4 regions of the Streptomyces sp. NPDC003032 genome follow, and region 1 is predicted to be linked to each of the others. Evidence: riboswitches for the same ligand, from Rfam matches in the RefSeq annotation. Region 1 holds a riboswitch; each other region holds the start of a gene.
What was found. Region 1 has a riboswitch for cobalamin ahead of ACWDZ7_RS12000 (ABC transporter substrate-binding protein). Riboswitches for the same ligand answer to the same signal wherever they lie in the genome.
Positions count from the first base shown of each region.

Region 1 (7,313 bases):
CGCGGGGGTCCTGCGCCAGAGCGCGGGCGATCTGGACGCGCTGGCGTTCGCCGCCGGAGAGCGTGTGCCAGGACTGGGCGGCGCGCTCGGTGAGGCCGGTGCGCTCCAGGGCCTCGCGTACGGCACGTTCGTCGTGGGGCGTGGGCGGCGACCATGCGCGACGGTACGGGATGCGACCCAGGCGTACGACATCTCGTACGGTCAACTCGACCTGTGTGTCGGCGTGTTGGTCGACCACGGCGATGCGGCGCGCCACCTCGCGGCGGGGCGTGTCGGCGAGCGGGCGGCCGTCCAGGGTGACCACCCCGGCGGCGGGGGCGAGGACGCCCGCGAGGATGCGCAGGAGCGTGGACTTGCCGGAGCCGTTGGGGCCGAGCAGGCCGACGGTGGCGCCGGGCGGCGGGGCGAGGCTGACGCCGTCCACGATGAGACGGCCGCCGGCCTCACGGGCGACCCGCTCGGCGCGCAGGCCGTCCTTGGCTCCGGCCACTTCTTCGCGGCGCCTCGTCTGGTACGTCATGTCATCGCTCTCCGCGTCCGGTACAGCACCGCCACGAACGCCGGTACGCCGATGAGTGACGTCACCACGCCCACCGGGACCTCCTGGGGGTCCAGGGCCGTGCGGGCCAAGGTGTCGACCCAGATCAGGAAGACCGCCCCGGCGAGCGCCGTGACGGGGAGGAGCCGGGCGTGGCCCGAGCCGACGAACGCGCGGGCCGCGTGCGGCAGGACCAGGCCCACGAAGCCGATCGCGCCCGCCGAGCTGACCAGCGCGGCCGTCAGCAGCGCCGTCACGCAGAGCAGGACGAGCCGGGTGCGCGCCACCCGTACGCCCAGTGTCGCCGCCGCCTCCTGGCCGAACGCGAAGGCGTCGAGCGTACGGGCGTGGCCGAGGCATACCGTCAGCGTCACGGCGAGGACCGCGGCGCACAGCCATACGTCCGTCCAGCCCGCCCCGCTCAGCGAGCCGAGCAGCCAGAACAGCACGCCTCGGGCGGTCTCCGCGTCGCCCGCGGTGAGGACCACGAAGGAGGTCAGGGCGGAGAAGAGCTGCATCGCGGCGACCCCGGACAGCACCACCCGGTCCGTCGTGCCGCCGAGCGTGTGGCTCAGGAACAGGACGAGGGCGAACGAGCAGAGCGCGCCCACGAAGGCGCCCGCCGAGACCGACAGCGCTCCGCCGCCGACGCCGAGAACGAGGACCGCGACCGCTCCCGTGGACGCCCCGGACGACACCCCGAGGACGAAGGGGTCCGCGAGGGGGTTGCGGAGCAGGGACTGCATGACCGCGCCGCAGACCGCGAGGCCCGCGCCGCAGACGGCGGCTAGCAGGGTGCGGGGCATCCGCAGGTTCCAGACGATGCCGTCCCTGAGAGGGGTGAGCCGTGGCTCGCCCCAGCCGAGGTGCGCGGCGAGCGCCGACCACACGTCGGGGACCGAGATGTCGGCGGGGCCGATGGTGACGGCGACCGCGACGGAGAGCGCGAGCGCGGCGCCTGCCGCCAGCCACCGCAGCCCCTGCCGGGCGGGGGCGGCCAGGCTCACTTGGCGAGCCCGAACTTCCGCAGTCCGGCGGCCACTTGCTCGATGCCGTCGACCGTGCGGATCGTCGGGTTCATGGCCTGGCCGCTGAGCAGGACGTACCGCTTCTTCTTCACGGCGGTCAGGTTCTTGGTCGCCGGGTTCGACTCCAGGAACCTGATCTTCGCCGCGGCGCTCTCGGCGGACTGCGACTTGCGGGTGAGGTCGCCGATGACGAGGACGTCGGGGTCGCGGTCGGCGACGGTCTCCCAGTTGATCTGGGGCCACTCCTCGCGGGTGTCGTCGAAGACGTTCTTCGCGCCGAGTTCACGGGTGATGATGCCGGGGGCGCCGCAGCAGCCCGCCATGTACGGGGCGTCGGAGTTGGCGAACCAGTACAGGAGCGTGGTGTCGGAGGCGGCGGCCTTGTCGATGTCCTTGGTGGCGTTCGTGACCCGGCGCTTCATGTCGGCGATCAGTTTCTCGCCGCGCTGCTCGACGTCGAACACCTTCGCCAGGTCGCGTACCTCGCCGTAGACGGTGTCCATGGTGAGGGTCTTGACGCGCTTGCCGTCGCCGCCGCCGTCGTTGTCCTTGCCCGCGCAGTCGGTGGGCGAGACGTAGACGGGGACGCCGAGTTCGGTGAACTCCGTACGGTCGGCGACGCCGCCCTTGCCGACGGTGTAGAGGAAGGAGGCGCTGACGAAGTCCGGTTCCTTGGCGAGGACCTTCTCCATGGACGGGTAGCGGTCGGCCAGCCGCTCCACCTTCGCGTTGTCCTTCTTCAGGTTCTTCAGGACCGGGTCGGTCCAGGTGCCGGTGCCGACCATGCGGTCGGCGAGGCCGAGGGAGAGCAGGATCTCCGTGGAGCCCTGGTCGAGCGAGACGGCCCGCCGGGGCGGGGCCTCGGCCTTCGCCTCCTTGCCGCAGGAGGCGACCGTCACCGGGTAGCCGCCGGTGCTCTTGCCCGCGGGGGCGGCGGACTTCTGGGCGGAGCCGTCGCCGCAGGCGGTGAGCGTGAGCGCTCCGGCCGCGAGTGCTCCGGCCGCGAGCATTGCGGTACGGCGCGGGACGGGTGTGCGGCGCGGGGCAGGCAGGGACGGGGCGGGTGTGCGGCGCGGGGCGGATATACGGACTGTCGAGGACACGCGATCCCTTGAGTGTCACGGCTCATACGCGGAGCCTGGTCTGCGTCACGACCTCCGCCGCCCGGTGTGCGAGCGGAGGCGCCAGCAGGTCTTCGGACTCGGGATCGGCCGGGCGGGGCGCCTTCCCGGGCGTCGCGAGACGCCCAGTGGCCGTGGCCCCGCCCGTCCCCCTCACCGCTGCGCGTCAGTTCCGGATTCGCACCGGATTCCCTGGCCCAGGTGTGGGTTTGACTGGCTTGCGCAAGTTATCACGCGGCGTTTTTTCGGCGCCTGCCGCTTGCCGGCCGCCGGGCGTGGGGCTCGCGGTGCCTTCAGGCTCCGCCCGGCCCCGGGCCTACGTTGCCTTCAGGCCACCGCCTGGCCTCGGGCTTGTCGTGCTCTCAGGCTCCGTCCGGCCCCGGCTCGCGTGCCCTCGGGCTTACGTTGCCTTCAGGCCGCCGCCCGGCCTCGGGCTCGCGTCACTTTCGGGCCCCGCCCGGCCCCGGGCTTACGTTGCCTTCAGCTCCGCCCGGCCTCGGGCTCGCGGTGGCCTCAGCTCCGCCCGGCCTCGGGCTCGCCGTGCCCTCGGGCTTACCTTGCCTTCAGGCTCCCCCCGGCCCTGGGCTCGCGTACCCTCAGGCCCCGCCCCGCCCCGCCCCGCCCCGGGCTCACCGTGCCCTCAGGCCCCGCCCGGCCTCCGCTCGCCGCGATAGGTTCCGAAGAACCAGCGGTTTCCCTCGGGGTCCGCGATGCCGAACTCGCGGCTGCCGTACGGCTTGTCCTCGATTTCGCCGATGATCTTTACGCCGGCCGCGGTGAGACGGGCGTACAGGGCGTCGACCTGGTCGGTCACGACGTAGGCGCCGGAGGTGCCCGGCTCTCCGCAGGTATCGGCGCCGGCCGACGACTCGGGGTCGTACGAGCCGAGCATGATGCCGCCGCCCTCGGGCCAGTCGAGCTGGGCGTGGGCGACGCGGTCACCGTCCTCGTGGACGGCGGTGCGCAGGAAGCCGACGGTGCCGACGAGGAAGTCGATCAGCGCGGGAGCGTCCTGGGCCTGCAGGGCCGGCCAGACGGCGGGCTCCCGCAGGGTCGAAGGGGTGCTGGTGCTGAGCTGCTGCTTCTCGGTGGTGTTCATGCCTCCCACTCTTCGCCCCCGCCGTGCGCCCCGGCTTGGATATTCCGGCACTCCTCGGCCAGCCAGCGGGTGGGGCTCGCCCCCGTGTACTGCCGGAAGTCGCGTACGAGGTGCGAGTGGTCGTAGTAACCGGTGTCGGCGGCGACCCGGGCGAGGTCCGGCGGGCCGCCCGCCGCGACCGCGCGGACCACGGCGGCCTTGGCGTGCTGGAAGCGCATGAGGCGCGCCGCCTGCTTGGGGCTCAGCCCGGTCTCGGCGCGGAAGAGCGCGGTCAGGCGGCGCTCGCTCAGCGCGACGTGCCGGGACAGGCCGCCCAGGGTACCCGCGCCGCGGTGCCGCGCCAGCCAGGCCCAGGCCTCGGCGACCTCGGGGCGTACGGGACCCGGGGTCCGGTCCGCGTCCGCGCACCGCCGCCGCAGGTAGGCGGACAGGGCCGCGAAGCGGTCCTCCCAGCGGTCCAGCTCGCACAGCCGCTCGCGGACCTCGGCGGCGCGGGCGCCGAACACGTCCGTGCCGCCGGTGACGAGCTGCCCGCTCAGCGCGCCGGCGTGCAGGCCGAGCAGGGCGCGGGCCGCCAGCGGGTGCACGGCCAGCTGGATGCCCGCCTCGTGCTCGGGCTGGACGACGTACGCGGGGCTCTGGTGCAGGCCGCCCACGACGATGTCGGTGCGGACCGCGTCCGCGCCGGTCGCCTGGGCGGGCGTGCCGCCGCTGGCGATGGGCCCGTCCAGCGAGAAGATCACCGTCAGATACGGCGAAGGCAGACCCCGGTGCAGAGCGGGCCGCTGCCCTGCGGTGCGGTAACCGACCGCGGACACGACCATGCCGTCGAGCCGGGGAACGGCCCGGACGAACTCACGGGAGCCCATGCAGTCCAGTATGCGCGCGGTGGGCGCGGGCGGGCCGCCGGGGCGAGGGGCGGCGTCCCGCTCTCCGCTACCCGCGTCCGCCTCCCCCACACCCCCCGGGCACGGTGACTTCGATCATGGGAAACGGGCGCCCCTGCCCATAGCATTGCGCGCCGCTCCGGATGGGGCCGCGCATCGCTATCAGGAACGGCGGGACACGAAAGACATGGCAGCAGTACGAGAGAAGAAGAAGCTGGGCCTCATCGGCGCCACGGGGGCCCTCGCCGCCGCCGTCCTCGCGGGCGGCGCGCTGTGGCCGACGAGTGAGGCGACCGCCGCCGACACCTCGGTCGCCACCGCCCGCGAGCTGTCGCACTGGCCGAAGCCGGTCGCGAAGAAGCTCGGCAAGGTCATCGCCGCCAACGACCACAAGGGCGCGTACGCCGTCTTCGACGCGGACAACACGACGTACCGCAACGACCTGGAGGAGTCGCTGCTGCCCTTCCTGGAGATGAAGGGCGTACTGACCCGCAAGACCATGGACCCGTCCCTGAAGACCATCCCCTTCAAGGACACGGCCACGCACAAGGAGAGCCTCTACAGCTACTACAACCGGCTCTGCGAGGTGGACGACCAGCTCTGTTACCCCTGGGTCGCGCAGATCTTCTCCGGCTTCACGCTGAAGGAGCTCAAGGGGTACGTCGATGAGCTGCTGGCGTACAAGAAGCCGATACCCGCCGAGTACTACGAGGACGGGAAGCTCACCAAGACCGAGGTGAAGCCGCCCGAGTTCTCCGACGGCATGCGCCAGCTCTACAAGACGCTGCGCTCCCACGGCATCGAGGTGTACGTCGTCAGCGCGGCCAGCGAGGACCTGGTGCGCATGGTCCTCGCCGACCCGAAGTACGGGTACGGCGTGAAGCCGCAGAACGTCATCGGCGTATCCATGCAGCTCAAGGACCGCAAGACCGGTGAGGTGACCAGTTCCCGCAAGGAGATCGCCGAGGGCCGCTTCGGCGAGAAGGACCGCGAGAGGCTCGCGGGGCGGGAGCTGACGCCGAACCTGTGGGCGCCGCTCACCTGGTACGAGGGCAAGCCCGCGGCGATCAACACGTACATCGACGAGTGGAGGAAGCCGGTCCTCGTGGCCGGTGACACGCCGGTCAGCGACGGGCCGATGCTGTTCCACTCCGCCGATGTGGAGCACGGCGGCGTACGGGTCTGGGTCAACCGCAAGGACTCGTACATGAAGCAGCTCGACGGGATGAAGAAGAAGAACGCCGACCGGCAGCGCGAGCTGGGCCAGAAGGTGACCGCCGACAAGCGGTGGCTGACGGTCACCCCGGACCAGATCCGCTGACCCGGATCCGCTGACCCGGAACCCGCTGACCCGGAACCCGCTGGCCCGAATCCGCTAGCCGGTCGGCCGACGACCGGTCAGCCGGCCGTCGTCCACGCCGCCACCTGCTTGGCGAGCGCGCCGCCCGCCTTCGTCCACGCGAAGTGGTCGAGGCGGCCGCCCGCCTCCCGTTCGGTGTAGTGGCGCCGGGTGAGGCGGGCCCGGGGCACCTTGCCGAGCAGGTGGTCGAGGGCGGAGGCGGGGGCGAGGGTGTCGTGGTCGACGGAGACCGCGAGCACGGGCAGCTCCAGGGCGGCGAGGGCCGCTTCGTAGTCGAGCGTGGAGCCCTTGGCGGTGTAGCGGCCCGTACGCCCCTGCCGCGCCCAGTCCCGCATGACGCCCTTGGGCTGGTCGCCGCCGAAGCCGAGCCGGGTGCCGGGCCAGCGGCCGAGCACGGTCGCCGTCGCGGCGATGAGCAGCTCGCCGATGAGCAGACCGGGGGCGCGCAGTGGGCCGTACGCGCGGAACCAGACGGATCCCGTGGCGACGAGCGCCACGCCGTCGACGCCGGGGCCCGCCCTCAAAGCCGCGTACAGCAGGCCGAGTTGGCCGCCGAGGCTGTGGCCCAGGAGATACAGGGGCGGCTCGGAGCCCAGCTCGGCGCGGATCGCCGCGAGGACCGCGGGGAGGTCCTCCTCGACGATCGCGCGGTAGCCGTGGTCGTGCGCCTGGCGGTCGGTGGCGCGCGGCGTCGCCTCGCCCTGCCCGCGCAGGTCGGCGGTGAGCACGGTGAGGCCCTCGTCGTGCAGCCGGCGCGCGAAGTGGCGGTAGAAGCGGGCGGGAGTACCCATGGCCGGGAGGATGAGCACCGCGGGCGCCGGGGGCGGTCCAGGCGCCGGCCCGGAACCGGACGGAAGGAAGCGTTCGGGCACGGGGGCGCGCAGAGCACGCACCGGCACGCGGGCGCCGTCCGGGAGTTCCGCGGTCGTCAGAAGTGGCAGTTCGTCGGCGGGGCCGGCCTTGGCCATGCCGACGGGTTCCGGCTGGGTCATGGTGCACAGCATGTCTCATCGCACATGTGACCGCACGGGATCGCGCGGGATCGCGCGGGATCGTGAGACCCCCCGGAGTGAGCGCGGGGCCCGCAAGGCCACGAAAACGCCCTGCGGGCCCCGCACTTCCGCTCTCCGGCCGCTCAGCGGCTGTACCGCATCAGCGCACGCACCATGTGACAGGTGACGTCGGACGGTGGGTGGATCCCGATCTCCTCCGCCATCGCCCGTATCGTGCTGTTCTTCGCCTGGTTCGGCAGCCAGACGCCCGAGTCGAGCAGGGCGATG
Region 1 covers NZ_JBSFTT010000007.1:24,882-32,194, forward strand. The annotation lists gene ACWDZ7_RS11990 (ABC transporter ATP-binding protein) at 1-520, opposite strand, end outside; gene ACWDZ7_RS11995 (FecCD family ABC transporter permease) at 517-1,539, opposite strand; gene ACWDZ7_RS12000 (ABC transporter substrate-binding protein) at 1,542-2,576, opposite strand; cobalamin riboswitch at 2,736-2,920, opposite strand; gene ACWDZ7_RS12005 (VOC family protein) at 3,328-3,786, opposite strand; gene ACWDZ7_RS12010 (helix-turn-helix domain-containing protein) at 3,783-4,655, opposite strand; gene ACWDZ7_RS12015 (haloacid dehalogenase-like hydrolase) at 4,861-5,994, shown strand; gene ACWDZ7_RS12020 (alpha/beta hydrolase family protein) at 6,072-7,025, opposite strand; gene ACWDZ7_RS12025 (hypothetical protein) at 7,169-7,313, opposite strand, start outside.

Region 2 (7,313 bases), on a different contig from region 1:
GGCGGGCTCAGGGACCGGAACCGGGGCTCCGGTGAGAAGGCCCTCGCCCGCCAGCCAGGGCAGCGGCAGACCGTCGTGCACCAGCGATCCCTCGGCGAGATCGAGCTGGTTCAGGCGATAGGGCAGGGCAAGTTGGGCTGCGCTGCGGGCTGCTGACGGGGCGGGCAGGTTCTCGGCGTGCCACAGTTCGATGGCCTCCATCGCCGCTGACACGCGAGCGGCGGAGGCGGTCAATCCCTTGCCCTGGGAGACGGAGACGGTCCGCGAGGCGGGGCGTACGGCCTGGAAGACCGGGATGCCGATGTCGTCGAGGCCCGTCACGTCGGCCACTCGGGTCACCCCGTACCGCGGGAGCTGGGGGCGGATGCGCTGCCATGTCTCCTCGGGCGGCACCGCCCGGTGTGTGCCGCGGTGATAGCCCTTGGCCGCCGCGTGGGCGCCGGTTGCCAGCACCGTTCGGTTCCCCTCGTCGGTCCGGATGGCCCGCGCGGACGGCGGGCGGTCGGGTGGGTACGGGGCGGCGCCCATGGGACGGACACTGTCAGGCGGGATCGCCGCCCCGCACCCGGCTCGTCTCGGCAGGGCCGGTCAGGTGTGGTGGGCCACGCTCACCACGGTCTCCTCGTCGGTCTTCTCGACCTCGAAGACCTCAGCCAGTTCCTCGTTCGAGTACTGCATGCCGCACTTCCTTTCCCCCATTCGGAGGTCCCCCATGCGGGGCCCCTCGCTCGTCACTCTGGCTGACGCTTCACATTTCTGCAAGGGTTTAGTTCTTGCAAGGCATGTGCAATAAAGGGGGCTTGAGTGGTGGAAGTTGCGGCGTACGACTGTCGGCGGTCCTTGGGTCGTGGGCGGGGTGGTGCCGGGTGCCGCCACGGCACTACCCCGTGTGCACGGGGCCACTCGGTGAGGCAGTGTGCGCGCTGCGGGCTGCAGCGGTGGGAGCGCAGATCCGCTCCGGCTCGTGCGGGACGGAGCGGACCTGCCTCTCAGAGGCTGGCTACGACAGCTCGTCGCGTACCGTGCGGGCCGCGGCGACCAGGTTCTCCAGTGCGGCCCGGGTCTCCGGCCAGCCGCGGGTCTTCAGGCCGCAGTCGGGGTTGACCCAGAGCCGCTCGGCGGGGATGGCCTTGAGGCCAGTGCGGAGGAGCTCGGCCGCCTCTTCCACGCTGGGCACGCGGGGGGAGTGGATGTCGTACACGCCGGGCCCGGCCTCCCGGGAGTAGCCGTGGGCGGCCAGTTCCCGGGCGACCTGCATGTGGGAGCGGGCGGCCTCCAGGCTGATGACGTCGGCGTCGAGGTCATCGATGGCCTGCACGACGTCGCCGAACTCCGCGTAGCACATGTGGGTGTGGATCTGAGTGTCCGGGCGCACCCCGCTCGTGGTGAGCCGGAACGCCTCGGTCGCCCAGGCCAGATAGTCCGGGCGGTCGGCGGCACGCAGCGGCAGTGTCTCGCGCAGCGCGGGCTCGTCCACCTGGATCACCGAAGTCCCTGCCGCCTCCAAGTCGTTCACCTCGTCGCGTAGGGCGAGGGCGACCTGGCGGGCGGTGTCGGCCAGAGGCTGGTCGTCGCGGACGAAGGACCAGGCGAGCATGGTGACCGGGCCGGTGAGCATGCCTTTGACCGGCCGGTCGGTGAGGGACTGGGCGTATGTCGTCCAGCGCACGGTCATCGGTTCAGGACGGGTGATGTCGCCGGCGAGGATCGGCGGGCGGACGTAACGGGTGCCGTAGGACTGGACCCAGCCGTGGCGGGTGGCGAGGTAGCCGGTGAGCTGCTCGGCGAAGTACTGCACCATGTCGTTGCGTTCGGCTTCGCCGTGCACGAGGACGTCAAGGCCCGTCTTCTCCTGGAAGGAGATCACCTCCTGGATCTCGGCCTTGATGCGCTGTTCGTAGCCGGCCGTGTCGATCCGGCCCGCATGCCGGTCGGCGCGGGCGGTGCGCAGTTCGTTCGTCTGCGGGAAGGAGCCGATGGTGGTGGTCGGCAGCAGGGGCAGGCCGAGGTGAGCGCGCTGGGCGGCGGCCCGTTCGCCGTAGGACTGGGAGCGTCGGGCGTCGGCGTCGGTCACCGTGCTCATGCGGGCGCGGATGGCAGGGTCGCGGGCGATGGGGGAGCTCGCGCGGGAGGCGAGGTCGGCGCGGTTCGCGGCCAGTTCGGCGGCGATCGCGTCCGTCCCCCGGGCAAGGCCGCGGGCCAGGGTGACGATCTCGGCCGTCTTCTGGCGGGCGAAGGCGAGCCAGCGCAGAATCTGCGGCTCGATGTCCCGCTCGGCCGAGGCGTCCAGCGGCACATGGAGGAGGGAGCAGGAAGCGGCCACATCGACCTGCCCCGCCAAGCCGAGCAGGGTGCCGAGGGTGGCGAGTGACGCCGACAGATCGTTGGCCCAGATGTTGCGGCCGTTGACAACGCCGGCCACCAGACGCTTGCCAGGCAGCCCGCCCACCGCGGCCAGCGCGTCCAGGTTGGCGGCGGCGGCCTCGGTGAAGTCCAGGGCGAGGCCGTCGACCGGTGCCTTGGCCAGCACCGGCAAGGCGTCGCCGAGTCGGTCGAAGTAGGAGGCGACCAGCAGCTTCGGCCGGTCGGTCAAGGCGCCGAGGTCACGGTAGGCGCGCGCGGCGGCGTTCAGTTCGGCCGGGGCGCGATCCTGGACCAGAGCGGGCTCGTCGAGCTGTACCCACTCCGCGCCGGCCGCGCGCAGGTCGGCGAGGACCTCGGCGTACACAGGCAGCAGCCGGTCGAGGAGGGTGAGCGGAACGAAGTCGGCAGCCACCCCGGGCGCGGGCTTCGCGAGCAGCAGGTAGGTGACCGGGCCGACCAGGACGGGCCGGGCAGTGAGACCCACTGCCAGGGCTTCCTTCAGCTCGGCGACCTGCTTGCCCGAGTCGGCCGTGAACACCGTGTCCGGGCCCAGCTCTGGGACCAGGTAGTGGTAGTTGGTGTCGAACCACTTGGTCATCTCCAGCGGCGCCACGTCCTGTGTGCCGCGCGCCATGGCGAAGTAGCCGTCCAGGGCGTCGGCTTGGACGGCGGCCCGGTGGCGGGCGGGGATCGCGCCGACCATGACGGTGGTGTCCAGAACATGGTCGTAGTACGAGAAGTCGCCGGTCGGAGCCTCGTGGATGCCGGCCTCGGCCAGCTCCTGCCAGTTGGTGCGGCGCAGTTCGGCGGCTGTGGCGCGGAGGGTGTCGGCGGTGATGCGGCCCTTCCAGTAGCCCTCGATCGCCTTCTTCAGTTCCCGGTTTCCGCCCTGGCGGGGGTAGCCGTACACGGTGGCCCGTGCTGCCGCGGCTGCAGGCTTGGTGGTCACGGAGATCTCCTTCGCGAGATGAATCCCTGAGATCCCGGCGACGGGACGAGAGCGCGAAGGGTGACGCACCGGACGGAGACCGACTGCGCGCGCGTACGGCGCGGTCGTCCGCCCGGTATGTACGCCGACCCGCCCACGAGGTCACCGGAATATCCGTGTGCGAATGCTTCGCGCACGGGCAACGGGCAGGTCTTCGGACTCACGGGCATGTCCCGTCGTACGAAACCGTCGTACGACACTCCTACTGGCCGTCGCTTCCCAGACCCTGTTCACCGGGTCCAGTGCGTATGACGGCGGTCGTTCCCGCTCACCGCTGCGGGGCAGTCCCGGATTCCCACCGGGTTCCCTCTTACGACGCCCCGCCTGGCGGACGGGGCGAACCAGCTGCGCGGGCCAGCCTACGGGGTGGCTCGCGGGAGGCAGCGCTACGTCCATTATCCGGATAGTGAGCCGGGGCACCCGAGGCCGGGGACGCCACGGGGCGGGAAGCGCCGCACTCTCGCTTCCCGCACTCCCCCTGTGACGCCGTCCAGGCCCCTTACCCGGTTGGCGGTGCGGGCTCCTCAGCCCGCGTCGCACCAGGCCCTGAGCCCTGGTCGTAGAGGACGTTGACCACCGGCGCGGGGTCGAAGGGGGCGAAACCGCGGCAATGGCAAGCAGCCCCGAAGGACGGGTTCCATGTGCTGAGGCACACGTACGCATCCCTCGTACTGGAGGCAGGAGAGTCGGTCGTAACCCTCGCAAATGGCTGGGCGGGGGCGATCGATAGCCTACTGGGGGAGCGGACCGGGGAGAGCTCCGGCCCGGACTCCCCAGATTCTCCCCAAGACCGATCCTGAGCGCCCATCGGTTTGGCCGATACGCGGAAACATCGAGGTCAGAGCCCGTATGTTCACCACCCGCCCCACGCTCCAGGGCACCTTCGGCATGGTGTCGTCCACCCACTGGCTCGCCTCCCAGTCCGCGATGGCCGTACTGGAGGACGGAGGCAACGCCTTCGACGCCGCGGTCGCCGCGGGGTTCGTCCTGCACGTGGTCGAGCCCCATCTCAACGGGCCCGCCGGTGAGGTCCCGATCATCCTCGCCCCCGCGGGCGGCGACGTGCGCGTGCTCTGCGGCCAGGGGCCCGCGCCCGCCGGTGCCACCGTGGCCCACTACCGTTCCCTCGGGCTCGAACTGGTGCCCGGCACCGGCCCGCTCGCCGCCGCCGTGCCCGGCGCCTTCGACGCGTGGATGCTGCTGCTGCGGGACCACGGCACGAAGTCGCTCGCCGACGTCCTCAAGTACGCCATCGGGTACGCGGAGGACGGGCACGCGCCCGTCGAGCGCGTCGGTGAGACCGTGGAGACGGTCCGGGAACTCTTCGAGAAGGAGTGGCCGTCGTCCGCCGACGTCTATCTCCGTGGAGGCCCTGCCGGAGGTGAACCGCCCCGCACCGGTGAGCTGTTCCGCAATCCGGCGCTTGCGGCGACGTGGAGGCGGCTCATAGCGGAGGCAGAGGCAGGGGCGGGAGTGGAGGGTTCTGCGCGGGCGGGGTCACGGGCCGCTGTGATCGATGCCGCGCGCGAGGTGTGGCGTGCCGGCTTCATAGCCGAGGCGCTCGTGCGGCAGGCCGGGCGGCCCACCATGGACACGAGCGGCGAGCGCCACGTCGGAACCCTCTCGGCGGAGGATCTGCGGGGCTGGTCCGCGTCCTACGAGGACCCGGTCACGTACGACTGGAACGGCTGGACCCTGTGCAAGGCCGGGGCCTGGAGCCAGGGCCCCGCCTTCCTGCAGCAGCTCGCGCTGTTGCCCCGGGATGTCGCGGAGCTTCCGGAGTACGGGTCCGAGGAGTACGTGCATCTCCTGGTCGAGGGCTGCAAGCTCGCCATGGCGGATCGGGAGGCCTGGTACGGGGACGCGGGTGCTGGGGACACCGGTGCCGGGGGCGCGGACGGTGTGCCGGTCCGGGAACTGCTCTCGGAGGAGTACAACGCGCTGCGGCGCGAGCTGATCACGGACAAGGCCTCGTACGAGCTGCGGCCCGGCTCGCCCGGCGGGCGGAGGCCGCGGCTCTCCGCGCATGCGCTCGCGGTGGCTTCAGGGGAGCCGGGTGAGGCGGGGAAGGCGGGGGGCTTCGGCTCGGTCCCCGGGGGTGGGGAGCCGACCGTGGCCGGGGACGGGGGAACGCGGGGCGACACCTGCCATCTCGACGTCGTCGACCGCTGGGGGAACATGCTCTCCGCGACGCCCAGCGGGGGGTGGCTGCAGTCCAACCCCGTCGTGCCGGAACTCGGCTTTCCGCTGGGTACGCGGCTTCAGATGGCGTGGCTGGAGGACGGGCTGCCGAACTCGCTCACGCCGGGAAGGCGGCCTCGGACCACGTTGACGCCGTCGATGGCGCTGAAGGACGGCGTCCCGGTCATGGCCTTCGGCACGCCCGGGGGCGACCAGCAGGACCAGTGGCAGGTCCACTTCTTCCTGGGGGTGGCCCTGCGGGCCTCCGTACGGGGCGGCCTCGACCTGCAGGGCGCGATCGACGCGCCCAACTGGCACACGGACAGCTTTCCCGGGTCGTTCCACCCCCGGGGGATGCGGGCCGGAAGCGTGACGGTGGAGTCCCGGATGGCTCCGGAGGTGGTGGCCGGGCTGCGACGGAGGGGGCACGACGTGCTGGTGGGCGGCGCGTGGTCGGAGGGGCGGCTGTGCGCGGTGGCGCGGGACCCGGGGAGCGGGGTGCTATCGGGGGCGGCGAATGCTCGGGGGATGCAGGGGTATGCGGTGGGCCGCTGAGTCCGGCGGGGGCGCCTTGGGCGGGTTCTGGTCCGCCGCTTCGCGGCGGGTGTTCCCATCCACCCGCCCGTTTGCCCCGGGTTCAGTGTCTGAGGTAGGAGCCGGCCCGTTCAGCAGCCACGTACGGGATGTCAGTGCGGCGTGCTCTCATGGATGCATGATCGAAGAGTTTTTGACGCACGGCGTACGCGACGTGGAGGAAGCCTTGAGGAAGGCCGCCGCCGCGGAGGTGACCCCCCGCTTCCGGCAGCTCGCCGAGGGTGACGTGGTGGAGAAGAGCGGCCCGCACGACGTGGTGACCGTCGCCGACCGCCGCGCCGAGGAGCAGCTGACCGCCGACCTGTCCGCCCTCCTCCCGGGCTCCGTCGTCGTGGGCGAGGAAGCGGTGCACGCCGACCCGTCGACGTACGACGCGATACGCGGCGAGGCCCCTGTGTGGATCGTCGACCCCGTCGACGGCACTCGGCAGTTCGTCCGGGGCGAACCGGGGTTCTGCATGCTCGTGGCCCTCGCGGTGGGCGGAGAGGTACTGGCATCGTGGACGTACGCGCCGGCGCTGGACGAGTTCGCCTGGGCCGTGCGCGGCAAGGGCGCGTGGCTGGACGGGCGGCCGCTGGTCTCCGGGGCGCCCGAGCCGGGACGGGAACTGGAAGTGGCCACCTCTCACCCGGACTTCACCACCGAGGAGCAGAAGCACGCGCTGCTCGGGCTGCGCGCGGAGGGTGTGCGGCCCCGGCCGTGCGGTTCGGCGGGCCTTGAGTACCTCGCCGTCGCGAAGGGCGAGTTGGACGCCGTCGCCTTCTCGTGGGAGCTGGCCTGGGACCACGCCGCGGGTCTGCTGCTCGTCGCCGAGGCGGGGGGCGCCGCTCTGACGCTGACGGGCGAGCCGTTCCGAATAGCCGGGGGCAACGCACTGCCCTTCACCGCGGCCCGCGACGCCGCCACGGCCCGGCGGGTGGTGGACCTCCTCGCGAACGGGGCCTGAGGCGAGCGGGCAGTGCCCCGGCCTATCCTGAGCGACAGTGGCCATCGGCTGACAATCGGCTGACAAAGGAGTCCGAAGGTGCCGTCGATGCTTGACGCCGTCGTCGTGGGAGCGGGGCCGAACGGGCTGACCGCTGCCGTCGAGCTGGCCCGCCGCGGCTTCTCCGTGGCCGTCTTCGAGGCCAGGAGCACGGTGGGGGGCGGAGCGCGCACCGAAGAGCTGACGCTCCCCGGCTTCCGG
Region 2 covers NZ_JBSFTT010000008.1:219,878-227,190, reverse strand. The annotation lists gene ACWDZ7_RS14295 (YcaO-like family protein) at 1-528, opposite strand, end outside; gene metE (5-methyltetrahydropteroyltriglutamate--homocysteine S-methyltransferase) at 1,001-3,313, opposite strand; cobalamin riboswitch at 3,481-3,713, opposite strand; gene ACWDZ7_RS14285 (gamma-glutamyltransferase family protein) at 4,202-6,088, shown strand; gene ACWDZ7_RS14280 (inositol monophosphatase family protein) at 6,246-7,073, shown strand; gene ACWDZ7_RS14275 (phytoene desaturase family protein) at 7,161-7,313, shown strand, end outside.
Region 2: it holds a riboswitch for cobalamin, as region 1 does, so the genes downstream of both, metE (5-methyltetrahydropteroyltriglutamate--homocysteine S-methyltransferase) here and ACWDZ7_RS12000 (ABC transporter substrate-binding protein) in region 1, are expected to answer to the same signal.

Region 3 (7,313 bases), on a different contig from region 1:
AGAGCTGTGGTGACCATGCGGGTGGCGAAGTCCTGGTCGTCGGTGAGGCGGTTGATGTGCTCCGCGAGCAGGAGAGCGGTGGCTTCCAGGGGAGTCAGCTCTTCCTTGGTCCAGTCTCCGTACTGTTGGCGCCACAGACTGGGACTCAGGCCGGTGCCCGCGGCGACGAGCAGGCCGGCCATGGTGGGGATGGTCTGGGGAGGAACACTCCTGGGCATCATGCGCATCGAGGCCACGAGGTTGGGCACCACGTACTCGATCACGTCCTTGTCGTGGTCCTCGTAGGCCCTCCACAGCCACTGCATGAACATGTAGATGAGCGTGCACGCGCCGTCCAGCAGGTCTTCGGCTTCCCCCGGGCCCAGGGACGCGATGTACTGGTCGATCAGCGCCTGCTGTTCGGGGTCGGTCCCGGTCTTGCCGGCATGGATCTCTTTGAGCCGGGAGTCGATCATCATGAGCGCTGCGCCCACATCACCGACGGGAGCGTACTGGGGGTCACAGGGTGATGACACAGGATTCCTCCTCATGCGACCGCGGCGGTCGGTGCGGCGTGTCCGCACAGTAGACCGCCGATGAGGTGGGCGTCCGACGAATCCCGATGGACTCCGGGCGGCCCCGGGTGGGAGGCCTGGACTCGCTGTCAAACACCCCGATCGGGTGACAGGGCGGCCAGCTTCGTTGCCGTGGGATTCGGTACGAGGGTACGACGGTACGTCCAAGCGGTCGCGAGGTTCACCAGCTGATTCCTGCCGCCACCGGCCGGTGATCGCTGCCGGTTTCCGGCAGCACCCACGAGCTCTCCGCCTCCACTCCCCGAACCAGGATCTGGTCGATCCGCGCCACCGGGAACCTCGCCGGCCAGCTGAAGCCGAAGCCGTCCCCGGCTGAGTCCTGGACCGAGCGCAGGTGCGAAGTGATGCCGGCGAACGCGCGGTCGTGCATGGTGCCGTTCAGGTCACCGAGCAACACCACCCGCTCGTTGCGCTCGGTGGCGATGGCCTTGGCCAGCTCCTGCGCGCCGCGGTCCCGACTGCCCGTCCAGAAGCCGTTCTTGGGAAACACCCGCACGGACCCCAGGTGGGCCACGTACACCGCCAGCGGACCCTGGTCGGTGGCCACGGTGGTGCGCAGCGCCCGGTTGTAGGTCAGCTTGACGTCGACCGGCTTGGTGTCCGCCAGCGGCCCGTAGTCCATCTTGATGTCCACCGGCCGGGTGTCCGACAGGGGCAGCTTGCTCCACAGCCCGACCGTGCCCCGAGCAGTGTGGTGCGGATACGCCTTCGCCAGTTCCTTCTCGTACCGCGGTTTCGCCTGCGCGGTGATCTCCTCCAGGGCCAGCACGTCCGCGCCGGAGGCGGCCAGGTCACGGGCGGTGCCGGCCGGATCGGGGTTGTCGGCGCCGACATTGTGGCTGACCACGGTGAGATCGCTGCCCGAGTGGGACTTGTCGATGAGCAGCCCGCCGAAGAGGCTCAGCCACACCGCAAGCGGTAGCAGCAGCGCGACCACCGCTGAGGCGGAGCGGCGCCACAACGCCCCGGCCAGCAGCACCGGGATGAACAGGCCGAACCACGGCAGGAAGGTCTCCACCAGGCTGCCGAGGCCCCCGCGATCCGTGACCTGTGCGTGCAGCAGCATGAGCAGACCCAGCAGCAGCGCCAGCACTGTGAACACCGGGCCCCGCTTCCAGGGCCCCGGCCGCGAGCCGGACGGGGCATCCACGCGGCCGGCGCCCGCCTGTCCGGTCTGCTCCACCGTGTCGACCCGCACGATCGTCTGTTCTCGCTCACTACCGGTCACTGCTGCATCCTCGGGTCCTGCGTGGGGTCGGCATACATACGCGGGCAGCGGTGATCGATCGCTTCGGGGCGCAGCTCGTAGTGCCAGGGCTCGTTCCGGTAGATCTGACAGAGCCCGTACTCGGCGCCGTGTTCGGACAGCCACTCCGTCGCGTTGGAGCGCCCGATGTCGACCGCCTCCCCCGACACGTGAGGAGACGTCTCCGCCGTGGCCACCCACCGGGCGGCCTCGGCCGCGGACCCGTACTGGGAGACCGCCTTACGAAGAAGCTGGTCCTGGTACTCCTCGGAACGCCAGCCACTGTTGACGTAGAGGGCGACCGCGTCGCCTGCGGCATCCTTCGCGGCCTGGCGCAGGGCCTTGAGCACATCCGGACCGAGGTTGGCCACAGCCGGAATGTGTTCGTCGAAGACTGTCGTGCCGTCGGGGACGGCACCGTCGGCCTCGCCCAACGCGGTTGGTGCGGACAGGGAGGACGAGAAGGCCGGGGGAGACGAGGAATTCCGCGCCTGATAGCCGAGGATCGCTGCGGTCGCGGCGATCGCTGTGATGACGGCTGCCAGGCCGACAACAAGAAGCCGGTGAATACGAAGGGTCGCTGTTCGCGCTGCTGGCGGGCTGTTGTTCATGCCGCCAGTCAAGGCAGTACGGTGTTGTCGGCATGTATGGGGTTTTCGATACGCCGACGGTATGTGCCGACTCGTAGCATCGAGAGCATGCGCGTGTTGATCGTCGAGGACGGACCCTTTCTGGCAGAAGCCATCCGCGACGCCCCGCGCCTGGCCGCGATCGCGGCCGACATCGCCGAACGCATCGTCGCCTCCGGCAGCGGCATGCCGATCCTCATGCTCACCGCGGCCGACCGTCTCGACGACAGGGCCTCCGGGTTCGAACTCGGCGCCGACGACTACCGACCCGTTCCGCCGCGAGGTCTACCGGGACGGCCGCACCGTGCCAGGCGTCGGAGCTGAGCGTCCGCGTCGAACGACGATGGGGACCGCCGACTTCTCCACGAGAGTCCCAACCGCCAGGCACACGACGGAACGCTCGCCCTCACCCCGTGCTCCGCCGGCGGCCTCCGTATCACTGTGGAACTGCCTACGCCAGCCCCGCACAGCCGCCTGTGACCAGCCGCGCCAACTCGTCCGGAGTGCGCGGCCCCTCGTCCATGGCGGGCAACAGGCCCTGGCAGAGAAGCAGTTCGCGGACGGCGATCCCCCACGGCAGGTGGAGCCCGGCCAGGGACAGGAGCTCTCTGTGGGCGAGCATCTCCGCGACCGGTCCGCTGCGCACGCCCGTGGGGGTGAGCAGTGCCGCGTCGTCGGCCCAGCGCAGGGCCAGGTCCACGTCGTGGGTGGCCATGACCACGGTCGTCCCGGCGTCCCGCAGCCGCTGGAGGGTGGTGAGGAGACGTTCTTGGCCGTCGGGGTCGAGGCCCGCCGTCGGCTCGTCGAGGATCAGCACCCGGGGGCGCATCGCCACGGCACCGGCGATGGCGGTTCGCTTGCGCTGGCCGTAGGAGAGCAGGTGGGTGGGGCGGTCGGACAGGGCGGTGATGTCGAGCGCGGCGAGCGCCTCGGCCACCCTCGTCCTGACCTCGGCGTCGGGCAGTCCCAGGTTCAGCGGGCCGAAGGACACGTCCTGTTCGACCGAGGCGGCGAAGAGCTGGTCGTCCGGGTCCTGGACGACCAACTGGACCGTGGTGCGCAGCCGCGTCAGGCCCTTGCGGTCGTACGTCACGGGGGTGCCCCCGACCGTCAACACGCCGGAGCCCGGACGCAGTCCGCCGCTGAGCAGCCGCATGAGCGTGGTCTTGCCGCTGCCGTTGCGCCCCAGCAGGGCGAGGGCGCGCCCTTCGGCGACATCGAAGTCCAGGCCGCTGAGCACGGTGGGCCCGTCCTCGTACGCGTAGGAGACGCCGCGTAGAGCGACCAAGGAGTCGCCCGGCTCGCGAGGAGCGCTCGGCTCGCTCATGGAAGGAACCTTTCCAGTACGAGGGTGAGGGCCGCCAGGGCCACGAGAAGGACCACGCTCGCGGCCACGAAGCGCCGTGAGATCCGGGCTTCGGGCACGAGCACCCGCAGGGTGCCGTCGTAGCCGCGTCCGGCGAGCCCGGCCTGCAGACGGCTCGCCCGGTCGAAGGCCCGTACGAACGCCGTGGCGCCGAGACCGCCGAGGGAGCGCCAGGCGGCGGCCCGGGTGGTGTGGCCGAGCCGAGCGGCCTGCGCCTGCCGGATCCGGCTCATGGAGTCCAGGAGGAGGAAACTCATCCGGTACGTCACGAGCGCCACGTCCACGACCGGCGCGGGCACCCCGGCCTTCACCAGGCGCGGCAGCAGGTCCGACATCGGCGTGGTGAAGGCGAAGAGGAGCACCCCCAGCGAGGCCGCCGAGGTCCGCAGCAGCAGACCGCCCGCACGCGCCGGACCACTGTCGGCGAGCGTGACGAACCCGTCGGGCCCGCCGACCTGGACGAGCAGGGTCAGGGCGCCGGTGACGCAGAAGCCGAGCGGTACGCGGTAGGCGCGCCACAGCTTGCGGGGCGGCACGCCCGCCGCGCCGAGCAGCACCGCGAGCGCGGCGATCAGTACGAGGGCGGCGCCCGGCCAGGGTGGCAGGGAGATGGCGAGGACGGTGAGGCCGAGCCCGAGTACGGCCTTGTCGACGGGGTGGCGGCGGCGCCAGCGACTGCTGTGCGCCGCCGCGTCGATGGGCAGCACGCCGGGTCAGACCTGCCCGGCCTCGGGCCGCGTGCCCTGCGCGTCGGCACGCTGCTCCGCGCGGGTCTCCGGCTCCGCGTGGGCGGCGTCGTCATGGGCTCGCGCTTGTGCCGCGCCTTGGCGGCGTCCCTTGCGCAGCCCGAAGTAGTACGCGAGGACGCCCGCGCCGAGGGCCGCCTGCAAGGCGAAGAGCGCCGATTCGACCTCCCCGGACGGGGGTTCGTACAGCGGGGAGAACCAGGGCTTGTAGTCCGGCTCGATCTCGGTGATCGCCGACTCGGCCTGGGCGTCGGCGCCGGTGAACGGCTCTTCCTTGTGGTCGCCGAGGCCGAGCGCCAGGGGCAGCACCGCGAGTGCGGCCACGATGACGAGCAGCAGGGTGTTGATCTTCGCGTTCCGGCTCATCAGGCGCTGGCCCTCGTCTCGGTCTCCGTGCCCGCCTTCTTGCCCCGCAGCAGTACGCCGAGCCGCGTGAGCTCGCCCTTGCTGGACTGCACGAGCAGCCGCATCACCACGACGGTGAGCAGTCCCTCGCTGACCGCCAGAGGGATCTGCGTGACGGCGAAGATGCCGCCGAACTTGCCAAGCGCGCCGATGAACCCGCTGCTCGGATCGGGGAACGCCAGCGCCAGCTGGACGCTGGTGACGCAGTACGTGGAGAGGTCCGCGACGAAGGCCCCGAAGAACACGGCGACCATGAGCGGCACGTCGTACCGCTTGAGGAGCCGGTAGACGGCGTAGCCGGCCCAGGGCCCGACGATCGCCATGGAGAACACGTTGGCGCCGAGCGTGGTGAGCCCGCCGTGGGCGAGCAGCAGGGCCTGGAAGAGCAGCGTGATGGTGCCGAGCACCGCCATGATCGGCGGCCGGAACAGGATGGCGCCGAGCCCGGTTCCCGTCGGGTGCGAGCAACTGCCCGTCACGGAGGGGATCTTCAAGGCGGAAAGAACAAAAGTGAAGGCTCCGGACGCGCCGAGGAGCAGCGTGCTCTCCGGGTGTTCCTTGACTTCACGGGTCAGGGAGCGGACTCCGTGGACGACGAACGGCGCGGACGCTACGCCCCAGGCGATCGCGTGCGCCGGTGGGAGGAAACCCTCGGCTATGTGCATGGTTCAGCAGACCCTCTCCAGCACCTCGTGGATGGACAACGCGCCTTGGCCGGTCTCCTGGCTGACGGGTCGTACCGACCGGACTCCGCCTTCCCGGGTGCATGCGCACCCAGTGGCTGCCGCGAGGGCTGGAGCCGGACTTCCCGATCACAGTGGCGAGGGCCGCACCGGCATCACACCGGATTTCCCGTTCACCAAGGCGTGGTGACAGTAATCTGCGACCGATCGAACTGACAACCTGCACGTGGAGTGCCGTAGAGGTGCGTACGGGGCGCGCCTGGGTCGCGTACGCCTGCGTCGCGTACGCCGGCCGCGCGTACGCCTGGACCTTCGGTCGCGGCAACGGCCGGCCGGGCTACCCCCGGCACTCCCGTTCCCGGCGGCCGGGTCCGCTGAGCAGGTCGACGCGCTGGCCCTCGCCCTCCTTGAGGACGTAGAGGGTGCCGTCGCCGGGCGTCCAGTCGCGGGGGACGAGGAAGACGCGGTCTCCGGAGACGTGGAACAGGCGCAGCCCGGCGTACTCGTACGCGTACTTGCTGCCCTTCTCCGTGACACGGCGGAAGCAGCTGCCGCCGCCGCGGATCATCAGGTCCTTCTCACTGAGGACGGCGACGGCGGGGAAGTCGCTGCGGACGGTGCGTTCCGTCAGCTCCGCCCGGCCCCGGCCCGCGATCTGCGCGTAGGCCGACACGGCCCAGAACAGCGACAGGACGCAGACGAAGAGGGTGAGCCCCCACAGCCGCAGGTCGCGGCGTTCGCGGGTGCGGGCGTACGCGTTGAGCGCGAAGCCGCCGATCGCGGTGAGCGGCAGCAGCAGGTCGAACAGCCATGGGCTGAGCGGATACAGCGGTACGAGGATGAGTGGCACCGTCCAGCTGAACCGCAGCACGCGCACGGCGCGGGCGAGCCGTTCCGGTTCGCTCACCGCCCAGCGGTGCAGCCCGAGCGCGCCGAGGGCGGCGCCGGCCGCGAGCCAGGCCGGAACGTACAGTGCGCCGACGCTCCGCAGTAGATAGTCGCTGGTGGAGAGGTGGAAGACGGTGTCGCGCAGCCCGAGGGCCCTGGTCTCGGCGTCGGTGCTCGCCCAGCCGAAGTAGAAGAGGACGGCGGTGAGGAGCGTCACGAGAGAACCGACGGCTCCGATGATCTCGACCCAGCCGACGTGGGCGCCGGGGGCGGCGGTGGTGCCGGGCGTGCCGGGCGTGCCGGGCGTGGGAGGGGATGAGGGCTGTGGTGGGGGTGGTGGATCAGGGCTGGGCGCGGGGGCGGGTCGCGGGGCGAGGCCGGGGTCTGGGCTCCCGGGTACGGGTTCCCCGGAGTCTGGGTCCGGGGCAGGGAGCCGTTGTGGGGGTGGGGGGCCGCTCATCGGGAGGTCGCGTTGGACGTCATGGATGCCATGAACGGGAGGGACGGGAGGGACGGGACGGACAGGAGCGACGGGACGGGTGATGACCCGGGGGACGACGTGCGGCCGGATATCGAGGGGCTCGGGCCCGACGGGCCGGGCGGGGGCGAGGGGGCGATGCCGGTCCAGTCGATGGTGAACGCCGCCTCCTTGACGAGCCGGGCCCCGCTTCTCGTCACCAGCGTCACGTCGACCGACGTCGGGCGGCGTCCGCCGAAGCCGTCCCCGCCCGGCAGGTCGACGGCGAATCCCGCGTCCTTGCAGCACTTGCTGGGG
Region 3 covers NZ_JBSFTT010000002.1:199,128-206,440, reverse strand. The annotation lists gene ACWDZ7_RS03480 (hypothetical protein) at 1-515, opposite strand, end outside; gene ACWDZ7_RS03475 (endonuclease/exonuclease/phosphatase family protein) at 736-1,725, opposite strand; gene ACWDZ7_RS03470 (M15 family metallopeptidase) at 1,800-2,432, opposite strand; partial or broken gene ACWDZ7_RS03465 (response regulator transcription factor) at 2,520-2,726, shown strand; gene ACWDZ7_RS03460 (energy-coupling factor ABC transporter ATP-binding protein) at 2,902-3,777, opposite strand; gene cbiQ (cobalt ECF transporter T component CbiQ) at 3,774-4,523, opposite strand; gene ACWDZ7_RS03450 (energy-coupling factor ABC transporter substrate-binding protein) at 4,530-4,928, opposite strand; gene ACWDZ7_RS03445 (energy-coupling factor ABC transporter permease) at 4,928-5,632, opposite strand; cobalamin riboswitch at 5,663-5,846, opposite strand; gene ACWDZ7_RS03440 (hypothetical protein) at 5,988-6,755, opposite strand; gene ACWDZ7_RS03435 (hypothetical protein) at 6,995-7,313, opposite strand, start outside.
Region 3: it holds a riboswitch for cobalamin, as region 1 does, so the genes downstream of both, ACWDZ7_RS03445 (energy-coupling factor ABC transporter permease) here and ACWDZ7_RS12000 (ABC transporter substrate-binding protein) in region 1, are expected to answer to the same signal.

Region 4 (7,313 bases), on a different contig from region 1:
CGGCGAGGTCCCAGCCCGCGTCGTCCATCGCCTGGACCAGCGCGCGGGCCTGCTCCTCCGCCGCGTCGGCGGTGGTGCGCGTCGCCGCGGACTCGTCGAGACCGAGGGCTTCGCGCAGGCCGGGCAGGGCGGTCGTGCCGCCCCAGATCTGGCGGGCCCGCAGGATCGCGAGGACGAGGTTGACGCGGTCGGCGCCCGCCGGGGCGGTACCGAGCACGTGCAGTCCGTCGCGGATCTGCATGTCCTTGATCTCGCAGAGCCAGCCGTCGACGTGCAGCAGGAAGTCGTCGAAGCCGTCGTCGTCCGGACGGTCCTCAAGGCCCAGGTCGTGGTCGAGCTTCGCGGCCTGGATGAGCGTCCAGATCTGCGCGCGGATCGCCGGCAGCTTCGCCGGGTCCATGGAGCTGATCTGCGCGTACTCGTCGAGGAGCTGCTCCAGGCGCGCGATGTCGCCGTAGGAGTCGGCGCGGGCCATCGGCGGCACGAGGTGGTCGATGAGGGTGGCGTGCACGCGGCGCTTGGCCTGCGTGCCCTCGCCCGGGTCGTTGACCAGGAACGGGTAGATCAGCGGGAGGTCGCCGAGCGCGGCGTCGGGGCCGCAGGCCGCCGAAAGGCCCGCGTTCTTGCCGGGCAGCCACTCCAGGTTGCCGTGCTTGCCGAGGTGGACCATCGCGTCGGCGCCGAACCCGCCGTCGTCGGCGGACGCGGCGATCCAGCGGTACGCCGCCAAGTAGTGGTGCGACGGCGGCAGATCGGGGTCGTGGTAGATCGCGATGGGGTTCTCGCCGAAGCCGCGCGGCGGCTGGATGAGGATGAGCAGGTTCCCGCGCCGCAGCGCCGCGAGCACGATGTCGCCCTCGGGGTCACCCCCCTGGCCCACGCGCGAGCGGTCCAGGAACATCTCGCCGGGCGGCGGCCCCCAGTGCCGCTCGACCGAGTCGCGCAGCTCCCGCGGCAGCGTCGCGTACCAGCGCTTGTAGGCGGCGGCCGGGATGCGGACGGGATTGGCGGCCAGCTGCTCCTCTGTGAGCCACTCCTGGTCGTGTCCGCCCGCGTCGATCAGCGCGCGGATGAGTTCGTCGCCGTCACCGGAGACGAGCCCCGGAATGTCTTCCGTGGGCCCGAAGTCGTAGCCCTCCCCGATGAGCCTGCGCAGCAGCGCGACGGCGGACGCGGGGGTGTCCAGGCCCACGGCGTTGCCGATCCGCGAGTGCTTGGTCGGGTACGCGGAGAGCACCAGCGCGAGGCGCTTGTCGGCGGCCGGGATGTGCCTCAGACGTGCGTGGCGTACGGCGATCCCGGCGACCCGGGCCGCGCGCTCGGCGTCCGCGACGTACGCGGGGAGCCCGTCCTCGTCGATCTCCTTGAACGAGAACGGCACGGTGATGAGCCGGCCGTCGAACTCCGGCACCGCGATCTGGCTCGCGGCGTCCAGCGGCGAGACGCCCTCGTCGTTCTCCTCCCAGGCCGAACGCGACCCGGTCAGGCAGAGCGCCTGGAGGATCGGCACGTCGAGGCCGGTCAGCGCGCCCGCGTCCCACGACTCGTCGTCGCCGCCCGCGGAGGCCTCGGCGGGCTTGGTGCCACCGGCGGCGAGGACGGTGGTGACGATGGCGTCGGCGGCGCGCAGCTCGTCGATCAGCTCCGGCTCGGGGGCGCGCAGCGAGGCCACGTACAGCGGCATCGGGCGGGCGCCCGCGTCCTCGATGGCGCCGCACAGGGCGTCCACGAAGGCGGTGTTGCCGCTCATGTGGTGGGCGCGGTAGTAGAGCACCGCGATGGTCGGGCCCTCGACCGCGCGAGCGGTGCGCTCCAGCGGACCCCAGGACGGGGCGGGCGCCGGCGGGTCGAAGCCGTGGCCGGTGAGGAGCACGGTGTCGGAGAGGAAGCGGGCGAGCTGCTCCAGGTTCGCGGGGCCGCCGTGCGCGAGATAGGCGTGCGCCTCGGCGGCGATGCCGATCGGCACGGTCGAGGAGGCCATGAGCTGGGCGTCGGGCGCCTGTTCACCGGTGAGTACGACCACCGGCAGGCCGCTGGCGGTGAGCTGGTCCAGGCCGTCCTGCCAGGCGCGGACGCCGCCGAGGAGGCGTACGACGACGAGGTCGGCGCCGTCGAGGAGTGAGGGCAGCTCGGTGAGGTCCAGGCGGGAGGGGTTGGCGAACCGGTAGTCGACCGGACCCCCCGCCGCGCGGGCGCTGAGCAGATCGGTGTCGGAGGTCGACAGCAGCAGAAGCATGCGGGCGCAGGCCTTCCTCGGGGTGTCCGCGCCCCGGGTGGTCGTATGGACGGCAGGAGTTCCTGGCTCACCCCACGTCGGTGGGGCTCACAGTGGCGGGACCGCGCCGGATTCGCACCGGCCTTCCTCCCCAGGGTCCTGGTGGACCCACGCCGTCGCTGGCGTCGGCGGACCTGGCGGCCCGCCGCCTGCATAGTAAGTCCTGCCCACCTCCGGTGGGGCGGCCGCCTGCCGGGATGGCCCGCCTCGGGAGGCGACCCGCCGGATCGGCGTGGGTATGCTCGCCGCCATGCCGCCCATCCGAGCAACTCCCACAAAACAGGGCGAACCCCCCATACGTGGCCGGATGCGCGACCGGGGTGACGCCTGCCCCGGAGCCCTCCGCCTGCACCGCGCCGACGACGGCGCGCTGGCCCGACTCCGCGTACCCGCAGGCGTTTTGACCCCCCGCCAGGCGGCGGCGCTGGCCGACGCGGCGGAGCGCTTCGCGGACGGGAATCTCAGCGTCACCTCACGCGGCAACGTCGAGCTGCGCGGCCTCGGCGACGACTGCGGCGGGGCGCTCGCCGCGCTGCTCCGGGACGCGGGCCTGCTGCCCTCCGCACGCCATGAACGCGTCCGGAACGTGGTGGCCTCCCCGCTGGCAGGACTCGACCGACTCGGCCACGCCGACGTGCAGTTGTGGGCCCGTGAGCTGGACCGGCTCCTGTGCGCCGAGGAGTGGACGACAGCACTTTCCGGCCGCTTCCTGTTCATCCTGGACGACGGGCGCGGGGACGTGGCCGGGCTCGGCGGCGATGTGACCTTGATCGCAGAATCGGGCGGCACGGTGCTGGTGCGCGTCGGGGACGGTGCCCAGCGGCTGCGGGGCCCCGACGCCCCGCGCGCCGCCCTCGCCGCGGCCGGCGCCTTCCTCACCGCGGCCCACGAGGCGGGCAACGGCGCCTGGCGGGTGAGGGAACTGCCCGAGGGGCGGAGCGTGGACTTGGCGGGAGCGCTCGCCAGGGCGGGCGTGCGGGCTGTGCCCGCGCCCCCGGACGCCGCGGAGGCCGTGCTCGCGGCGCCGGGTGCCGTTCAGGCCGCGCCGGATGCCGTGGCGGTCGCGGACGGCTCTCCGGGTGCCTCGCCGAGTGACCCCGCTTCGATCGACGGTTCGGCGGCCCCGCCCGCCTCCGTGTCGCTCGCGCGCAGCGCCCCGCCCGCCCCCGGCGTCGTCGGGCGCGCCGTCGTGGTGAGCGCCCCCCTCGGTCGGGTGAGCGCCGCGCAGTGGCGTGCGCTGCTCCCCGCGCCCGGCGGGGAGATCCGGGTGACCCCCTGGCGCGGCTTCGTCATCCCGGGCTTCGCCGACGAGGCGGCGGCGCGTGAACGTCTGCGCGCGCTGGCCGACGTCGGCTACCTCACCGACCCCGCATCGCCCTGGCTCGGCGTCGGCGCCTGCGCCGGGCGGCCCGGCTGCGGCAAGTCCCTCGCCGACGTCCGCGCCGACGCCGTCCCCGGCGCCGGGGGCCTGCCCGTCCACTGGTCCGGCTGCGAGCGGCGGTGCGGGCATCCGCGCGGCGACTGGGTGGACGTACTCGCCACCGGGGAGGGCCGGTACGAGGTGACGGTGCGCACGGGCGACACGGCGGCGCCCGTGCGCGGCACCACCTTGATCGAGACGGTGACTACAGCACGTACGACGACATCCGTAATCACGACAACAACGGCCACGAGATGAGCGAGAGCACAGTGTTCGACTACGAGAAGGACGGCGCGGCGATCTACCGCGAGTCCTTTGCCACCATCCGCGCGGAGGCGGACCTCGCCGGTCTGCCCGCCGACGTCAGCCAGGTCGCGGTGCGGATGATCCACGCCTGCGGGATGGTCGACCTCGTCCGCGACCTCGCCTTCAGCCCGCGCCTGGTGGCCGACGCCCGCAAGGCGCTGCGCGACGGCGCGCCGATCCTCTGCGACGCGAACATGGTCGCCAGCGGCGTCACGCGCAAGCGGCTCCCCGCCGGCAACGACGTGATCTGCACCCTCGCCGACCCGTCCGTCCCGGACCTCGCGGCGAAGCTCGGCACCACCCGCAGCGCCGCCGCCATGGAGCTGTGGCGCGACCGCCTGGAAGGCTCCGTCGTCGCCATCGGCAACGCCCCCACCGCGCTCTTCCGCCTCCTGGAGATGATCGAGGAGGGCGCCCCGCGCCCGGCCGCCGTCCTCGGCATCCCGGTCGGCTTCGTCGGCGCCGCCGAGTCCAAGGACGCGCTCGCCGCACACCACGCCGGCCTGGAGTACCTGGTCGTACGGGGACGCCGTGGCGGCAGCGCCATGGCCGCGGCCGCGATCAACGCGATCGCTAGCGAGGCGGAGTGAACACCGAGAGCAACGCGCGAGGACGGCTGTACGGAGTCGGGCTCGGGCCCGGCGACCCCTCCCTGATGACCGTGCGCGCCGTCGAGGTCATCGCCGCCGCCGACGTGGTCGCCTACCACTCGGCCCGGCACGGCCGCTCCATCGCCCGCTCGATCGCGGCGAAGCACCTGCGCGGCGACCACATCGAGGAGCCGCTGGTCTACCCCGTCACGACGGAGACCACCGACCACCCCGGCGGCTACCGAGGCGCCCTCGACGACTTCTACGAGGAGGCCGCCGCCCGCCTCGCCGCGCACCTCGACGCCGGCCGCACGGTCGCCGTCCTCGCCGAAGGGGACCCGCTCTTCTACGGCTCCTACCAGCACATGCACAAGCGGCTCGCCCACCGCTACCCGACCGAGGTGATCCCCGGCGTCACCTCGGTGAGCGCCGCCGCCGCCCGCCTCGGCGAACCCCTCGTGGAGGCCGAGGAGGTCCTCACCATCCTGCCGGGCACCCTCCCCGAGGAGGAGCTGGCCGCGCGCCTCGCGGCGACGGACTCGGCGGTCGTCATGAAGCTGGGCCGTACGTTCGGCAAGGTGCGCGGCGCCCTGGAGCGCGCCGGCCGCCTCGACGAGGCGCGGTACGTGGAGCGCGCCACCATGGAGGGCGAGCGCACCGGCCGACTCGCCGACGTCGACCCGGACTCGGTGCCCTACTTCTCGGTGGCGGTGCTGCCGAGCCGGGTGGCGCCGCTGACGGGCGGCCCCGCGCCGGAGCCCGCCCCGGACCGCCGGGGCGAGGTCGTCGTGGTCGGCACCGGCCCGGCCGGCCCGCTCTGGCTCACCCCCGAGACGCGCGGCGCGCTCGCCGCCGCCGACGACCTGGTCGGCTACACCACGTACGTCGACCGCGTACCGCACCGCCCCGGACAGCGGCGCCACGGCTCCGACAACCGTGTGGAGTCCGAACGCGCCGAGTTCGCCCTGGAACTGGCGCGGCGCGGGCGGCGCGTCGCGGTCGTCTCGGGCGGCGACCCCGGTGTCTTCGCGATGGCCACGGCCGTCCTGGAGGCCGCCTCGCAGGACGCGTACGAGGACATCCCGGTCCGGGTGCTCCCGGGCGTGACCGCCGCCAACGCCGCCGCCGCCCGCGCGGGCGCCCCCCTCGGCCACGACTACGCCACCATCTCCCTCTCTGACCGCCTCAAGCCGTGGGAGGTCATCGCCGAACGCCTGGCCGCGGCGGCCGCCGCGGACCTGGTGCTCGCGCTCTACAACCCGGGCTCGCGCAGCCGCACCTGGCAGGTGGGCAAGGCGCGCGAACTGCTGCTCGAACACCGGACGCCGGACACGCCGGTCGTCCTCGGCCGGGACGTCGGCGGACCCGAGGAGAGCGTGCGGGTCGTGCGGCTCGGCGATCTCGACCCGGCGGACGTCGACATGCGGACGCTGCTGATCGTCGGCTCCTCGCAGACGAGGGTGGTGCGGCGGCGCGGGGGCGCGGAGCAGATCGTGTGGACGCCCCGCCGTTATCCGGAGGGCGGGGCCGGCGCCGGGGACGGGGCGCTCAGCGGCTGAACCGGCGTAGCCAGGTGGCCGCTTCCTCGGGGGTGGCCGCCACCGGGATCCCCTCCGGCACGGGGGGCCGCTCCACGACGACCACCGGGAGCCCCGCTTCGCGCGCGGCCGTCAGCTTCGGTGCTGTCGCCGCGCCACCACTGTCCTTCGTCACCACGACGTCGACGCGGTGGCGGCGCAGCAGCTCCCGCTCGCCGTCGAGAGTGAACGGGCCCCGGTCGAGGAGGACCTCCATGCGGGCCGGGAACGGCGGCTCGGGCGCGTCCACGGAACGTACGAGGAACCAGAGAGCGTCGAGTTCCGGGTCCCCGGCGAACGCGGCGAGGCCCATCCGCCCGGTGGTGAGGAAGACCCGCTCGCCCAGCGCGGGCAGGACCCGCGCCGCCCGCGCGAGGGAGTCGACCGGATGCCAGTCGTCGCCCTCACCCGGCACCCAGCCGGGCCTGCGCAGGGCGAGCAGGGGAACATGGGCGGTGGCGGCGGCCGACGCCGCGTTGAACGAGATCGTCCCGGCGAAAGGATGGGTGGCGTCGATGAGCGCGTCCACGCGGTGCTCCCGCAGCCACGCCGCCATCCCCTCCGCCCCGCCGAACCCGCCGACGCGGACCTCGCCGGGCGGCAGCCGGGGCGCCGCGACCCGCCCCGCCAGCGAACTGGTCACGCGCGGCCCCGCCTCGCCCGCGAGCAGCTCCGCCAGGCGGCGGGCCTCGGTCGTTCCCCCCAGAATCAGTACGTGCACGGAGTTCGGTTTCCTTCATGAGTGAGCCAAGCAAGTCAAGCGAGCCAGGCAAGTCAAGCGGGTCGGGCGGGGCAGAGGGCGGGCGCAGCGCTCAACTCAAGCACACCGGTCTGCGGCCCGGATGGACGACCGGCGCCTGCGCGACGGCGGCCACCACGGCCGCGTACACGGCGCTGCTGACCGGCGACTTCCCCGACCCGGTGACCATCACGCTCCCCAAGGGCCAGACGCCCGCCTTCGCGCTCGCCGCCGAGGAGCGTACGGACGCGTACGCCATGGCGGGCATCGTCAAGGACGCGGGTGACGATCCGGACGTCACGCACGGCGCGCTGGTGCGCTCCACGGTGCGGAGGCTGCCGCCCGGCTCGGGAGTCGTCTTCAAGGCGGGCATGGGCGTGGGCACGGTCACCCGCCCCGGCCTGCC
Region 4 covers NZ_JBSFTT010000017.1:60,933-68,245, forward strand. The annotation lists gene cobN (cobaltochelatase subunit CobN) at 1-2,236, opposite strand, end outside; cobalamin riboswitch at 2,277-2,402, opposite strand; gene ACWDZ7_RS23780 (cobalamin biosynthesis protein CobG) at 2,514-3,953, shown strand; gene ACWDZ7_RS23785 (precorrin-8X methylmutase) at 3,965-4,591, shown strand; gene cobJ (precorrin-3B C(17)-methyltransferase) at 4,657-6,150, shown strand; gene ACWDZ7_RS23795 (cobalt-precorrin-6A reductase) at 6,140-6,889, opposite strand; gene ACWDZ7_RS23800 (cobalt-precorrin-5B (C(1))-methyltransferase) at 6,907-7,313, shown strand, end outside.
Region 4: it holds a riboswitch for cobalamin, as region 1 does, so the genes downstream of both, cobN (cobaltochelatase subunit CobN) here and ACWDZ7_RS12000 (ABC transporter substrate-binding protein) in region 1, are expected to answer to the same signal.